2 regions of the Nonomuraea sp. NPDC050536 genome follow, and region 2 is predicted to be linked to the other one. Evidence: riboswitches for the same ligand, from Rfam matches in the RefSeq annotation. Region 2 holds a riboswitch; the other holds the start of a gene.
The links. A riboswitch is a leader RNA that binds a small molecule or an ion and turns the genes downstream of it on or off. The one in region 2 is predicted to bind cyclic di-AMP.
Positions count from the first base shown of each region.

Region 1: linked by a shared signal. The riboswitch ahead of ACIBHX_RS18630 (CHAP domain-containing protein) and the one ahead of ACIBHX_RS35795 (coiled-coil domain-containing protein) in region 2 are both predicted to bind cyclic di-AMP.

Region 1 is NZ_JBITHD010000006.1:6,280-13,458, forward strand. It holds gene ACIBHX_RS18615 (hypothetical protein) at 1-478, opposite strand, end outside; partial or broken gene ACIBHX_RS18620 (aldo/keto reductase) at 595-1,080, shown strand; gene ACIBHX_RS18625 (Gfo/Idh/MocA family protein) at 1,091-2,047, shown strand; cyclic di-AMP (ydaO/yuaA leader) riboswitch at 2,124-2,259, shown strand; gene ACIBHX_RS18630 (CHAP domain-containing protein) at 2,273-2,974, shown strand; gene ACIBHX_RS18635 (RNA polymerase sigma factor) at 3,100-4,338, shown strand; gene ACIBHX_RS18640 (ABC transporter substrate-binding protein) at 4,663-5,979, shown strand; gene ACIBHX_RS18645 (carbohydrate ABC transporter permease) at 6,052-6,990, shown strand; gene ACIBHX_RS18650 (carbohydrate ABC transporter permease) at 6,987-7,179, shown strand, end outside.
Region 2 is NZ_JBITHD010000015.1:261,926-269,104, reverse strand. It holds gene ACIBHX_RS35825 (HAD family hydrolase) at 1-160, opposite strand, end outside; gene ACIBHX_RS35820 (TrpB-like pyridoxal phosphate-dependent enzyme) at 287-1,609, shown strand; gene ACIBHX_RS35815 (dihydrolipoyl dehydrogenase family protein) at 1,594-2,949, shown strand; gene ACIBHX_RS35810 (50S ribosomal protein bL37) at 2,936-3,013, opposite strand; gene ACIBHX_RS35805 (DeoR/GlpR family DNA-binding transcription regulator) at 3,130-3,909, shown strand; gene galT (galactose-1-phosphate uridylyltransferase) at 3,906-4,970, shown strand; cyclic di-AMP (ydaO/yuaA leader) riboswitch at 5,038-5,176, shown strand; gene ACIBHX_RS35795 (coiled-coil domain-containing protein) at 5,182-6,129, shown strand; gene ACIBHX_RS35790 (hypothetical protein) at 6,209-6,511, shown strand; gene ACIBHX_RS35785 (NlpC/P60 family protein) at 6,508-7,179, shown strand, end outside.

The DNA of each region.
Region 1 (7,179 bases), on a different contig from region 2:
GCTGGGCGGGGACCGGCAGCGCGGTGAAGACGGACACCCGGCTGGCGTGCAGCCGGATCGCCGCGGCCAGGCCGAGCAGCTCGCGCAGCCGTCCCGGCTGGGCGCGCGCCCGCAGCAGCGGCTTGTACGGCCCGGCCGCCAGCAGCTCGAGCAGCCGCAGCGTGGCCAGCCCGTCGTCGACGATCACGATGGGACCCGGGCCGGAGACGAGCCAGCGCAGCTGCACCCGCCCGGAGAACGCGTCGCCCACCGCCTGCACCTTGCGCGGCATCCGCTCGCGCGGCTCGGCCAGCTCCAGCCCCTTGGGCAGGGCGAGCTTGGCCAGCTCCCGGCGGGTCACCCTGAGCGGGCGCAGCCCGGCGCGGGGCACCAGCCTGGTCTCCGGGCCGAGCAGTCCGGCGTGGTGGGCCTCGACGGCGCACAGCATTTGCAGCGGCGACTCCACCCAGGCCGAGGCCGCCTTGCCCCATTGGTTCATCACGACGGCCCCCAAGTTAGCCAGGTCACCTGAAGCGACAGGTAACGCCGCGTGAACAATGGATCGCATGAACTCGCTCATGCTCAACACCGACGGCGTGCAGATTCCGCAGCTGGGACAGATATGTGCAGGCTTGGCAAAGTCTCGAGAAGATCTACCGCGAGGGCCGGGTCAAGGCCATCGGTGTGTCGAATTTCACTCTCGACCATCTGGAGAGGCTCGACCGGGAGGCCGAGATCACCCCGTCGATCAACCAGATCGAGCTGCACCCGTACTTCCCGCAGAAGCAGCTGCGCGCCTATCACGCCGCCAACGGCATCCTCACCGAGGCGTGGAGCCCACTCGGCCAGGGCCGCGGCCTGCTGGAGGACCCCGCGCTGGCCGTGTTCGGCGACAAGCACGGCAAATCGCCCGCCCAGATCGTGCTGCGCTGGCACATCCAGCTCGGCAACGTGGTGATCCCCAAGTCCGTCACGCCGGCGCGGATACGGGAGAACATCGACGTCTTCGACTTCCTCCTCGACGCCGAGGACATGGCGGCCATCGGCGCGCTGAGCAGGGGCACGCGACTGGGCCCCGATCCGGCGACCTTCAACCGATAGGGTGATCGGCATGGCGGACTTAGGGTGGGGCATCGCGGCGACCGGCGGCATCGCCAGGACCGTCGCCGCGGTCATCGCGGCAGAGCCCGGGATGCGGGTCGCGGCTGTCGCATCGCGCTCTCCGGAGCGGGCGGCCGCCTTCGCGGCCGAGTTCGGCGGCACGCCGTACGGCTCCTACGACGAGCTGTGCGCCGACCCCGAGGTGGACGCCGTCTACGTGGCCACCCCGCACGCCCAGCACCTGGAGGTGGCCGAGGCCGCGTTCGCGCACGGTAAGGCGGTGCTGTGCGAGAAGCCGCTGACCGCCTCCGTCGCCGACACCGAGCGCATGGTCCGGCTGGCCCGCCAGACCGGGGTCTTCCTGATGGAGGCCATGTGGATGCGCTTCAACCCGCTGATCCGCATGGTCAAGGAGTCCGTGACGGACGTCCGGTCGGTGCAGGCGTCCTTCGGCTTCGCGCAGCCCTTCGATCCCGCCCATCGGCTCTTCGCCCCTGCGCTGGGCGGCGGAGGGCTGCTCGACCTGGGCATCTACCCGTTCGGGCTGGCCCAGCTGCTGCTCGGCCAGCCTGCGTCGTTGCACGTGACGGGCTCGCTCGCGCCCACCGGGGTGGACGCTGAAGCGGGCGGCGTGTTGATCTACCCGTCCGGCGCCCGGGCGCTCGTGGACGTCTCTTTACTCGCCGCCTACCCGAACACGGCCACCGTGGTGGGCTCCTCGCTGCGTGCCGACATCGACGCGCCCTTCTGGGCGCCGCGCCGGGTCGTGCTGTCAGGACCCGGTGTGAGCCCCTCCGAGCACCTGCTCGATCCGGCCGAAAACGGCTACGCGGGCGAGCTTCGTGAGGTGCGCGACGCCCTGGCCGAGGGGCGCACGGAAAGCCCTGTCATGCCGCTGGATGAGAGCCTCGCGATGGCCGGGTTGCTGGACGAAGCACGGGGGCAGATCACCAAACTTTACCTTTAGGGATTTGTCACCCTCTTGCCGCATGTATTACTTTCTCCATGTCCGGGCAACCTTTTCGTTGCCACATCACAGGAAAACCCTGTGACCGCTGAGTCCGCCTCGCGCGGAGCCGGGGACCCACGTCCTTGGGGTGAATCGGCACCACGGTGCCGTAGGGCAGCTTCCACGCCCGAACCCGTCAGCTAACTCGGTAAGCGGCATGGAAGCAAGGAGATCTCCCACCCGATGGTCAAGCATCGTCTTACTCGTGCGCCCAAGATCGGTTACGCTCACGCCGTCCTCGGATTGACGGTCCTCACCACCGCCTTCGGCTCCCACGCGGCCCAGGCCGCCACCGCCGACACCGCCTCGGTGAAGGCGCCCGCCGCGCAGGTGATCACCGACGAGACCTACACGAAGACGCACACCGTCAAGGCGCACACTGTCAAGGCGAGGGTCACCGCGGCCCAGGTCCTGACGCTGGCCGCCAGGCAGATCGGCACCAGGGAAGACGCCAGCGGCGGTGGGACCAAGTTCCAGAAGTGGTACATGAACTCCCCGCGCGCCACGGAGACCGTCAGGCGCGACGGCGGCAGCAAGGCGGAGTACCGGAACGCCGCGTGGTGCGCCATGTTCGTCTCCTGGGTGGGCGAGCAGACCGGCGCCCGCTCCACCGTCGGCTGGGACGCCTACACCGTCACTTACGCCAAGTGGTTCAAGAACAACAAGCGCTGGGGCAACACCCCCAAGCCCGGCGCGGTCGTCTACTACGCCTGGGACGGCAGCAAGAGCCTCGACGACATCGACCACGTCGGCTTCGTCGTCAAGGACAACCACAACGGGACCATCACCACGATCGAGGGCAACACCGGCAACGGTGAGGTCGAGAAGCGCGTCCGCCCCAAGTCCCAGGTCGTCGGCTACGGCTACCCCGAGTACGCCTCCTGACCCCTCCCCGCCGTTGCGTGTCCTGCCGGTCATGATCGATCCCCCATTCGTGAAGTTCACGATCGTGGACAAGACCGGCCGGGACACCGTTGTCAGCGGGACGGGTGAGCTGCTGTGATGGCCCGGTGACCGACGCTCATCGCACGGTTGAGACCGTCTGGCGGATCGAGGCGGCCCGGCTGATCGCCGGGCTGACGGGCCTCGTCCGCGACCTGGGCCTGGCCGAGGAGCTGGCGCAGGACGCCCTGGTAGCCGCGCTGGAGCAGTGGCCGGAGACGGGCGTGCCGCGCAACCCGGGCGCCTGGCTGATGACGGTGGCCAAGCGGCGGGCGATCGACCTGATCAGGCGCCAGCAGAACTACGAGCGCAAGCTCGCCGAGATCGGTCACGCTCTGGACGACACCGAGCACCTGCCCGAGGTCGACGAGATCGAGGACGACCTGCTGCGGCTGGTGTTCACCGCCTGCCATCCGGTGCTGTCCACCGAGGCAAGGGTGGCGCTCACGCTCAAGGTGCTCGGCGGGCTGACCACCGACGAGATCGCCCGGGCTTTCCTGGTGCCGGAGCCGACGGTGGCCCAGCGGATCGTCCGCGCGAAGCGGACGCTGGCCGACAAGGGCGTGCCGTTCGAGGTACCGCAGGGCGCGGAGCTGGCGGGACGGCTCACGTCCGTCCTCGAGGTCATCTACCTGATCTTCAACGAAGGCTACTCGGCGACCGCCGGTGACGACTGGATGCGCCCGGGGCTGTGCGAGGACGCGCTGCGCCTGGGCCGCGTCCTGGCCGGGCTGATGCCCGCGGAGCCCGAGGTGCACGGGCTGGTCGCGCTGATGGAGATCCAGCAGTCGCGCTCGGCCGCCCGGGTGGGCCCGTCGGGCGAGCCCGTGCTGCTGCTCGAGCAGGACCGCGCCCGCTGGGACCGGCCGCACATCACCCGCGGCCTGGAGTCGCTGGAGCGCGCCGGGACGCTCAGCGCCGCGCGCGGCCCCTACACGCTGCAGGCCGCCATCGCTGCCTGCCATGCCAGGGCGCTGACGCCGGAGTCGACCGACTGGCCGCGGATCGCCGCCCTCTACGAGGAGCTGGCCCACCTGTCGCCCTCCCCCGTCATCGAGCTGAACCGCGCCGTCGCGCTGTCGATGGCGTACGGCCCGGCGGTCGGGCTCGAGCTGATCGACCAGCTCGTCGACGACCCCTCGCTCAAGGCCTACCACCTGCTGCCGAGCGTCCGCGGCGACCTGCTGTTCAAGCTCGGCCGCCGGGAGGAGGCGCGCGCGGAGTTCGAGCGCGCCGCCACGCTCACGCGCAACGAGCGCGAGCGCGTCCTGCTCGCCGCCCGCGCCCAGGCCTGCGATCCCGCCTGACCCTGGCGCCAGGCCCACAGGGCGGCGTTACGGCGGGCACCACGCACGCGTTCAGCCCTGCCGCCGTGCACCCACGCGAGCCCGCGACGGTGAGAGGCGGTCCCCAGGCTTGCCGTAAAAGCGCGGAAACGACGTGGATGGGATGGGAGCGCTCCCAACAGCATGTTTGGGGCGTTCGTCCGTGAAAGTCCTGCTCGATGGCACGCCCGGTAACGGTTGCGTTTCGGTGGATTGACGGGAATGGGCGCTGCAGGCACTCTTGCTGGGAGCGCTCCCAACTCCTCCCACCTCCCACCCACGACCCACCCAGAGGGGCAAGGAATCATGACCAACAAGCGCTTTGCCGCGGCAGGAGCCGTGGTCGCCGTGCTGGCCACCACCGTCTCGTGCAGCAGCGGCTCCACCTCCGCTCCCAAGACGTCGGCGGCCGCGCAGCCGGTCACGATCCGGGTGCAGACCTTCGGCGGCGGCAGCAACTTCGGCTACAAGAACGCCATCACCAGGTGGAACGCCGAGCACAAGGACATCCAGATCAAGGAAGAGCACCTGACCGACCAGTTCGAGCAGCAGTACTGGCCGCAGATGATCCAGTGGCTGCAGGCCGGCAACGGCGCCGGCGACGTGATCGGCATCGACGAGGGCGGCATGGGCCTGGCCAAAGCGCACCCCGAGTGGTGGGCCGATCTGAAGCAGTACGGCCTGGACGGCCGCAAGGCCGACTTCCCCGCCTGGAAGTGGGAGAACGGCGTCACCGCCGACGGCAAGCTGTTCGGCCTGGGCACCGACATCGGCGGCATGAGCCTGTGCTATCGCGCCGACCTGTTCAAGAAGGCGGGCCTGCCCACCGACCGCGAGAAGGTGAGCGCGCTCTGGCCCACCTGGGACGACTTCATCAAGGTCGGCCAGCAGTTCCAGGCGAAGGTCAAGGACAGCAGGTTCACCGACGGCACCAACACCCTCTACCAGGTGGTGCTCTACCAGGAGGCCGCGAAGAACGGCAACGTCATGTACTTCGACACCTCCAACAACCTCATCGTCGACAAGAACCCGGCGGTCAAGACGGCCTTCGACTTCGCCACGAAGATGAGCAAGCTGGGCCTGACCGCCAAGCTGCGCAACTTCACCGACGAGTGGGCCGCGGGCACGCAGAAGGGCGCTTTCGCCACGCTCGGCTGCCCGTCCTGGATGCTCGGCGTGGTCAGCGGCAACGCCGGTGAGGGCGGCAAGGGCAAGTGGGACGTGGCCGCGGTCCCCGGCGGCGGCGGCAACTGGGGCGGCTCGTGGCTGGCCGTACCCAAGCAGTCCAAGCACCCGAAAGAGGCCGCGCAGGTCGCCGACTACCTGACCAGCGCGCAGACCGAGGCGAGCATCTTCAGCGACTTCGGCAACATGCCCAGCAACGTCAAGGCCCAGCAGGACCCGGCCGTGCAGAGCGCGAAGAACGAGTTCTTCAACAGCGCTCCCATGGGCGACATCTTCGCCAAGTCGGCGGCCTCGCTGCAGCCGGTGTTCCTCGGCGTCAAGCAGGCCCAGGTCAAGAACGCCATCGAGTCGGTGATCCAGGGCATGGACGACGGCTCGGTCGGCTACGACAAGGCCTGGCAGCAGCTCGTGGACGACGCGGTCAAGGCCGCGGGCTGACGGGTACGGCGGACCGCTCCCCATCGTGGGAGCGGTCCCACCCGGTTCCCACCCCGCACCGAAAGGTCTCCCATGAGCCTCGACACCCTTCCCGGGGTCGCACGGCAGCGCCGCCACACCCCGCCTCGCTCCTGGCGGTCGACGCTGGACCTCAAGGCCATGCCGTACGCCCTGGTATCCCCCTACTTCCTGCTGTTCGCCGCGTTCGGGCTGTTTCCACTGGCCTTCACGCTCTGGTACTCCCTCTACGACTACGACCTGGCGGGCACGGTCAAGTGGGCCGGGCTCGGCAACTACGCCAAGCTGCTCGCCGACGAGGACTTCTGGAACGCCGTGGCCAACACGGTCGGCATGTTCTTCCTGGCCACGGTGCCCCAGCTGCTGCTCGCGCTGCTGCTGGCCAACGCGCTGAACAAGCGGCTCAGGCTGCGCCTGGCCATCCGGATGAGCGTGCTGCTGCCGCTGGTCACCTCGGTGGTCGCGGTGGCGGTGGTGTTCACCCAGCTCTATGCCCGCGACTGGGGGCTGGCGAACTGGGTCCTGAGCTGGTTCGGCGTCGACAGGCTCAACTGGCGGGCCGAGCGGATCCCATCCTGGATCGCGATCGCCACGATGGTCGACTGGCGCTGGACCGGCTACAACGCGATCATCTTCCTGGCCGGGATGCAGACGATCCCGCGCGACCTGTACGAGGCGGCGGCCATCGACGGGGCCTCCCGGCGCAGGCAGTTCTGGCAGATCACGCTGCCGATGCTGCGCCCGACGATGATCTTCGTGGTGCTGAACTCGACCATCGGCGGGCTGACGCTCTTCTCCGAGCCGACCACGTTCTACAACGGCAACGTCGACGGCGGCTCGCAGGGCCAGTTCCAGACGGTCGCGATGTTCATCGTCAAGCAGGGCTTCCGCGAGTTCGACTACGGCTACGCGGCCGCGGCGGCGTGGCTGCTCTTCCTCCTCATCCTGATCGGCGCGCTGATCAACTTCCTTCTCGTCAGGGGCAGGCGATGAACACCTGGTCTCCCACGCTCATCACCCGGGTCATGCTGGCGGTCGCGGTCGTGCTGTCGGCGTTCCCGCTGTACTGGATGCTGGTGATCGCCTCGCGCGGCAACGCCGACGCGGTGGCGATGCCGCCGCCGCTCCTGCCGGGCGGCAACCTCGGCGAGAACATCGTGGCGGTGCTGAACAACGAGGACG
Region 2 (7,179 bases):
ACGCCGCGCCGATGGTGCCCGCCTTCCACGCGGCGGTCATCCGGGTGCCGATCTCCCCCGTGGGCAGCCCGAGCCTGCGCTCCCATCGACCCGCCACGTCGAGTCTGGGGGCGATCTCCAACACGCCGCCGACATCGAAAATGATCGCTTGTGAAGTCATTCAACCAATGTAGTAAGCGTGTGATGGATTGTCTATGCCCGGCCCGCTACCAAACGCCTCCGCCTAGGAGGTCGTGCCCGACTGGTGGCTCTGGAACGCGGCGGGCAATAGCGCGAGACTGGATCGATGACGCCCAGCCACTGGTACAACGTCGTTCCAGATCTGCCAGAGCCGCCTCCGCCGCCGCTGCACCCGGGCACGATGCAGCCGGTCGGCCCGCAGGACCTCACGCCGCTGTTCCCGATGGAACTGATCGCGCAGGAGGTCAGCACCGAGCGCTTCATCCCGATCCCGGGCGAGGTGCTCGACGTCTACCGGATGTGGCGGCCGACGCCGCTGTTCCGGGCGCGGCGGCTGGAGAAGGCGCTCGGCACGCCCGCGCGGATCTACTACAAGTACGAGGGGGTCTCCCCCGCCGGGTCGCACAAGCCGAACACGGCCGTCCCGCAGGCGTACTACAACGCGCGCGAGGGCGTGCGCAGGCTCACCACCGAGACCGGCGCCGGGCAGTGGGGCAGCGCGCTGGCGTTCGCCTGCTCCCAGTTCGACCTGGAGTGCGAGGTCTGGATGGTGCGGGCCTCCTACGACCAGAAGCCCTACCGCCGCTCGCTCATGCAGGTGTACGGCGCGACCGTGCACGCCAGCCCGTCACCGCTGACGAGCTCGGGCAGCAAGGTGCTGGCCGACGAACCCGAATCGCCCGGCAGCCTGGGCATCGCGATCAGCGAGGCCGTCGAGGTGGCCGGCGGCTCCGACGACACGCGCTACGCGCTCGGCTCGGTGCTCAACCACGTGCTGATGCACCAGACCGTGATCGGCGAGGAGGCGCTCAAGCAGCTGCCCGAGATGCCCGATCTGATCGTCGGCTGCACCGGCGGCGGCTCCAACTTCGCGGGCCTGTTCTTCCCGTTCCTGCGCGAGAAGCTGGCGGGCAGGGTGGCCACCACGTTCCGCGCGGTCGAGCCGGCGGCCTGCCCGTCGTTCACCCGCGGCCGCTACTGCTACGACTTCGGCGACACGGCCGGGTTCACGCCGCTGCTGAAGATGCACACGCTGGGGCACGACTTCGTCCCTGACCCGATCCACGCCGGCGGGCTGCGCTACCACGGCATGTCGCCGCTGCTGTCGCACATGTACGAGCTGGGCATGTTCGAGGCCGTGGCCAAGTCGCAGACCGAGTGTTTCGAGGCGGGCGTCCGCTTCGCCCGCACCGAGGGCATCGTGCCTGCGCCCGAGCCCACCCACGCGCTGGCCGAGACCATCGCCGAGGCGCTGCGGTGCAAGGAGAGCGGGCAGGAGAAGGTGATCCTGACCGCGCTGTGCGGCCACGGCCACTTCGACCTGGCCGCCTACGACCGCTATCTGTCGGGCGAGATGGAGGATTACGACCTCCCGCAGGAGAAGATCGACGACGCGCTGGCTAGGTTGGGGCCATGGACGTCGATGTGATCGTGCTGGGAATGGGGCCGGGCGGCGAGGATGTCGCGGGACGGCTGGCCGAGGCGGGGCTGCGGGTCGCCGGTGTAGAGGGCAACCTGGTCGGTGGCGAGTGCCCCTACTGGGGATGCGTTCCCTCCAAGATGATGGTCCACGCCGCCGCGGCGCCGAAGCCCGACTGGCCGGCGCTGGCGCGCCGGATCAGGAAGGAGGCCACCGACGACTGGAACGACAAGGTGGCCGCCGACCGCTTCACCGGCAAGGGCGGCCATCTGGTCAGGGGCTACGGCCGGATCACCGGCCCGCGCGAGGTCACGGTCGGTGACCAGGTGCTGCGGGCACGCAAGGGCATCGTGATCGCCACGGGTTCGCAGCCGGCCGTCCCGCCCATCGACGGGCTGGAGGGCACGCCGTACTGGACCAACCACCAGGCGATCGAGGCCGAGGAGCTGCCGGGGTCGCTGATCGTGCTCGGGGGCGGGGCGATCGGGGTGGAGCTGGCGCAGGTGTTCTCGCGGTTCGGCTCGCGGGTGACCGTGCTGGAGGGCTCCGACAAGGTGCTGTCCATGGAGGAGCCGGAGTCGGGCGAGCTGATCTGCAAGGTCTTCGCCGACGAGGGTATCGACGTGCACGCCGGCGTGCACGTCTCGCGCGTCGACTACGACGGCTCGATGTTCACGCTGGACGGCGCGCGGGCCGAGAAGCTGCTGGTCGCCACCGGGCGGCGGGTCGATCTGAAGGCGATCGGCGTGGGCGCGCTCGGGCTCGACGAGAGCGCCAGGGCCGTCCCGACGGACGCGCGGATGCGGGTCACCGACGGCGTGTGGGCGCTGGGCGACGCGGTCGGCCACGGAGCGTTCACGCACATGTCGATGTATCACGCCGACATCATCGTCAAGGAGATCCTTGGAGCGCAGGAGCTCGGGCGGAGAGAGCGAGGCACGATGCCAACGGAGCCCGAGCGGGCGCGACCATGGGCACAGCAGGGCTCACACGACGCCGAGTACCACGCGGTGCCGCGGGTGACGTTCACCGATCCCGAGGTGGGCGCGGTCGGTCTCACCGAGGCGCAGGCCCGCGACAAGGGGCTCGACGTGCGGGTCGCGGTCGGCGACCTTGGCACTCGCGGCTGGATCGCGCAGGCCCAGGGGTTCGTCAAGCTCGTGGCGGCCGACGGAGTCCTGGTGGGCGCGACCTGCGCGGGCCCCGGCGGTGGTGAGGTGCTGGGGCTGCTGACGCTGGCCGTGCACGCCAGGATCCCGCTCCAGCGGCTCGACGAGATGATCTATGCGTATCCCACGTTCCACCGCGCCGTCTCGGCCGTGGTGCGGGAGCTCGTCAGTTCGCGTTAGGGCGCTTGCCGTGGTTCGACCTCTTCTTCTTGCGAGCCCTGCCCTTGCGTGCGCGCCTGGCCATGAGATCTCCTTCCACAGGTCCTAGATCCAACCTCTCGCGCCCGCCGCTCAAACACAAGCGACATTCCCCAACATAGTCGTGTCATAATTTGGTGGAATGTGTTGGAAGGAGGGGGCGTGCTCGCACAGCAGCGGCAGCAGACGATCCTCGAGCGAGTACGCAGCACCGGTGGTGTCCGGGTCGCCGACCTGGTGCGCGAGCTGGGCGTCTCCGACATGACGATCCGCCGTGACCTGGAGGTGCTCGCCGAGCGCGGGCTGCTGGAGAAGGTGCACGGCGGCGCCACCGCCCTCGGGCCCGGCTCGACCGAGGAGCCGGGCTTCACCGCCAAGTCCTCCCGCCAGCAGGGCGAGAAGGAGGCCATCGCGCGTCGCGCCGCCGAGCTGGTACGGCCGGGCACCGCGGTGGCCCTGTCGGCGGGGACCACGACGTGGGCCCTGGCCCACCACCTCATCAGCGTTCCCGAGCTGACGGTGATCACGAACTCGATCCCGGTCGCCGACGTCTTCCACCGCAACCCGCGCGCCGACCGCACGGTCGTGCTGACCGGCGGCGTGCGCACGCCCTCCGACGCGCTGGTCGGGCCCGTGGCCGTGGCCGCGATCCGGCGCCTGCACGTGGACACGCTCTTCCTGGGGGTGCACGGGATGAGCGTGCGCGCCGGGTTCACCACGCCGAACCTGCTGGAGTCCGAGACCGACAGGGAGCTGGTAGCGGCGGCGCACCGGCTGGTCGTGCCCGCCGACCACACCAAGTGGAACACGGTCGGCATCAGCACGATCGCCGAGCTGGCCGAGGCCGACGTGGTCATCACCGACTCCGGGATGCCGCAGGAAGCACGTACCGAGCTGGCCGAACGGGCCGGAGAACTGATCATCGCGGAGGGCTCGCAGTGAAGCGCACCATCACCCACCTGGCGGACGGCCGAGAGTTGATCTACTTCGATCAGCGTGACGACGCCGACAGGAGCGCGATCGACCGGCGGGCGCTCGATCCCAGGCCGGTGGCTTCCGAGCTGCGGTACGACCCGCTGACCGAGGAGTGGATCGCGATCGCCGGGCACCGGCAGACGCGCACGTTCCTGCCCCCGGCAGACGAGTGCCCGCTGTGCCCGTCCACGGACACGCGGCTGTCGGAGATCCCGGCCCACGAATACGACGTGGTGGTGTTCGAGAACCGCTTCCCCTCTTTCTCTGGAAATTTCGGGGCTTATCACGATGTGGGCGGGCTGAGTGAGGTCCGTCCGGGCGTGGGGCGGTGCGAAGTGGTCTGCTTCACCTCCGACCACGACTCCTCCTTCTCGCGGCTGTCCGACGCGCAGGTGGAACTGGTCATGGAGGCCTGGGCCGACCGTACGGCGGAGCTGTCCGGGATCGAGGGCGTCGAGCAGGTCTTCGTCTTCGAGAACCGGGGCGAGGAGATCGGCATCACGCTCCCCCACCCGCACGGTCAGATCTACGCCTACCCCTACATCACGCCGCGCACCAAGCTCCACCTGGCCGCCGCGGAGAAGCGCCCCACCCTGTTCGCCGACGTGCTCACCGCCGAGCGCGCCGCCGGGACCCGGGTGGTGGCCGCCAACGACCTGTGGACCGCCTTCGTGCCCGCCGCGGCGCGCTGGCCGTTCGAGGTACACGTCTACCCGCACCGCCAGGTTCCGGACCTCGCGGCGCTGTCGGAGGCGGAACGGGCCGCGTTCGCGCCGCTCTACACCTCGGTGCTGCGGGCGCTTGACGGGCTGTTCGGGGTGGCCATGCCGTACATCGCGTCCTGGCACCAGGCGCCGGTGCGGCAGCGGCGCGAGCTGGGATACCTGCACCTGGAGCTGTTCAGCATCAGGCGGGCGCCGGGGAAGCTGAAGTACCTGGCGGGGTCGGAGTCGGCGATGGGCGCCTTCGTCAACGACGTGCTGCCGGAGGAGGCGGCCCGCATGCTTCGATCACAGGTAGATCACTAATTGATTTCGCCTTGGAGTCGCATTACCCCGGATATACGACTAGTATCCCTCACGCATCGGTCGTAACACCCGTTGCATGCCTAATCCCGGGCGCGTCGCCCGGGAGCCGGGGACCCACCGCACTCCGGGGTGAATCCACGCAAGTGGTAGGGAAGCTCCCACGCCCGAACCCGTCAGCTAACCCGGTCGGCAGAGGGAGAGGAACCCCCACGTGGCACGGGCGAACTTCGCCATCGGCCTCATCGCCGCCACAGCCGTGGCCCTCAGCGCCACTACTCCCGCCTCGGCGGCCCCCAAGCCCACGGAGAAGCAACTCCGCGCCGAGCTGAAGCAGCTCAACAGCAAGATCGACACGCTCATCGAGTCCTACAACGCCAAGCGGGTCGAGCTGACCAAGGCCAAGAAGGCGGCCGAGACCGCCAAGCAGCGCCTGGCCACCGCCCAGCAGGGGCTCGACCAGGCCGAGCGGAAGGTGGCCGAGCTGGCCACGCTCCGCTACCAGAACGGCGACCCGGCGCTGTCCAGCCTGATCCCGCCACCGACCGGCAGCGGCGCCGCCGTACTCGAGCAGCTCACCTCCGACCAGGTGGCGATGGTGCAGGCGGTGACCACCGCCCGTGACGAGACGAAGCAGGCCTCCGACGACGCGGCCGCGCTGGCCGCGCGGATCAAGGCCAACGCCGACGACGTCGGCAAGGAGAAGGACCAGGCCGAGGGGCTCATCAAGGACATCCAGCAGAGGCTGCAGAACCTCATCCCCTACGGGCCCGGCCGCAAGTCCGACGGATCCTGGGCGCCCGAGCTGCCCGGCGGCTCCGACAACATCACGCCGCGCATGCGCACGATCCGCGGCCTGATCGAGAAGAACTTCAAGCTGCCCTTCGACGTCGGCTGCTTCCGCTCCGGCGGTGGCGGCGAGCATCCGCTCGGGCGCGCCTGCGACTTCATGATGAGCTCAGGCGGCACGATGCCCGGCGCCGCCAACAACACGCTGGGCGATCAGATCGCGGCCTGGGCGCTGAAGAACCAGGACAAGCTCGGCGTGAAGTACGTGATCTGGAAGCAGCGCATCAACATGGGCTCAGGCTGGCGCGCCATGGAGGACCGCGGCAGCATCACCGAGAACCACTACGACCACGTGCACATCTCGATGAACTGACAGCCGAGCCAGATCGATCACAAAGGTGATAAATTCCCGTGATGTCTGATGTCCATGGGGCATGGCGGGAGAGGCTTTCATGGCGGGGTTCGATATCTACTTCGACGCGCTCGAAGACTGTGCGGGTAAGGCCAACGGCGTCGCGAACCAGTTCAAGACCGTGGCCGACGAGAACCCGGCAGGCCCCACGCAGTCCTGCTTCGGCTCCCTCCCGGACGCCTCCGGCAAGCTCGTCGAGGCCGTCAAGAAACTCGAGTCGAAGCTCGCCTCCGAGACCCGGCACGCCCAGCGAAACCTGAAGAAGGTCGAAGCGGCCCTGTACAAGGTCGTCAGCAACGTCCGCAAAGCCGACAACCCAGGCTCCGAGGTGGCGCAGGCGTGACGGACATCTGGCAGTCGTACCTCAGCGCCATCCAGAACATCATCAACGACCTGAACGGCGATGATGACGCGATCTACAAGATCGCGAAGCGCTGGCGGACACTGGCCACCAACGCGACCACGCACGTCGGCACCCTCAAACGCGCGGTCACCACCGTCGACGACGCCTGGAACGGCGACGCCTCCGAGAGCTTCAAGACGCACATGGCCCAGTATCCCCAGGCCGCCAATGCGCTGAGCGGCGCGCTGACGAGCTGCGCCGACAAACTGGACACCGCAGGGACGACGCTGGCAAGCACCAGACGCGAGGTCCAGTCCATCTATCACCAAGTGGACGAGAAGCGTAAGAACAGCGACGGCGACCCGACCGAGGGCGCCAAGTCCGAGCTGGCCACCGCGCTGGGGCGAGCCCAGATGCAGAAGCAGCTGGCGGTCGACGCCGTCGGCAAAGCCACCGACGAGATCAACAAACGTTTCGGCGACGACGTCAAGTTCTTCGAGTCCATCGGCGCTCCAGGTGACGAGGACTTCGTCCCGCACGACGGGCAGCGCTGGATCCCCGACCCCGGCTTCCGGCCCGCGGCCACCCAGTTGGCGACCTACCACCCCAACGGAAACGGCGGCGTGGCAGACAGCGGCGTGAGCGGCGGCGTGGCAGACGCCGGCGTG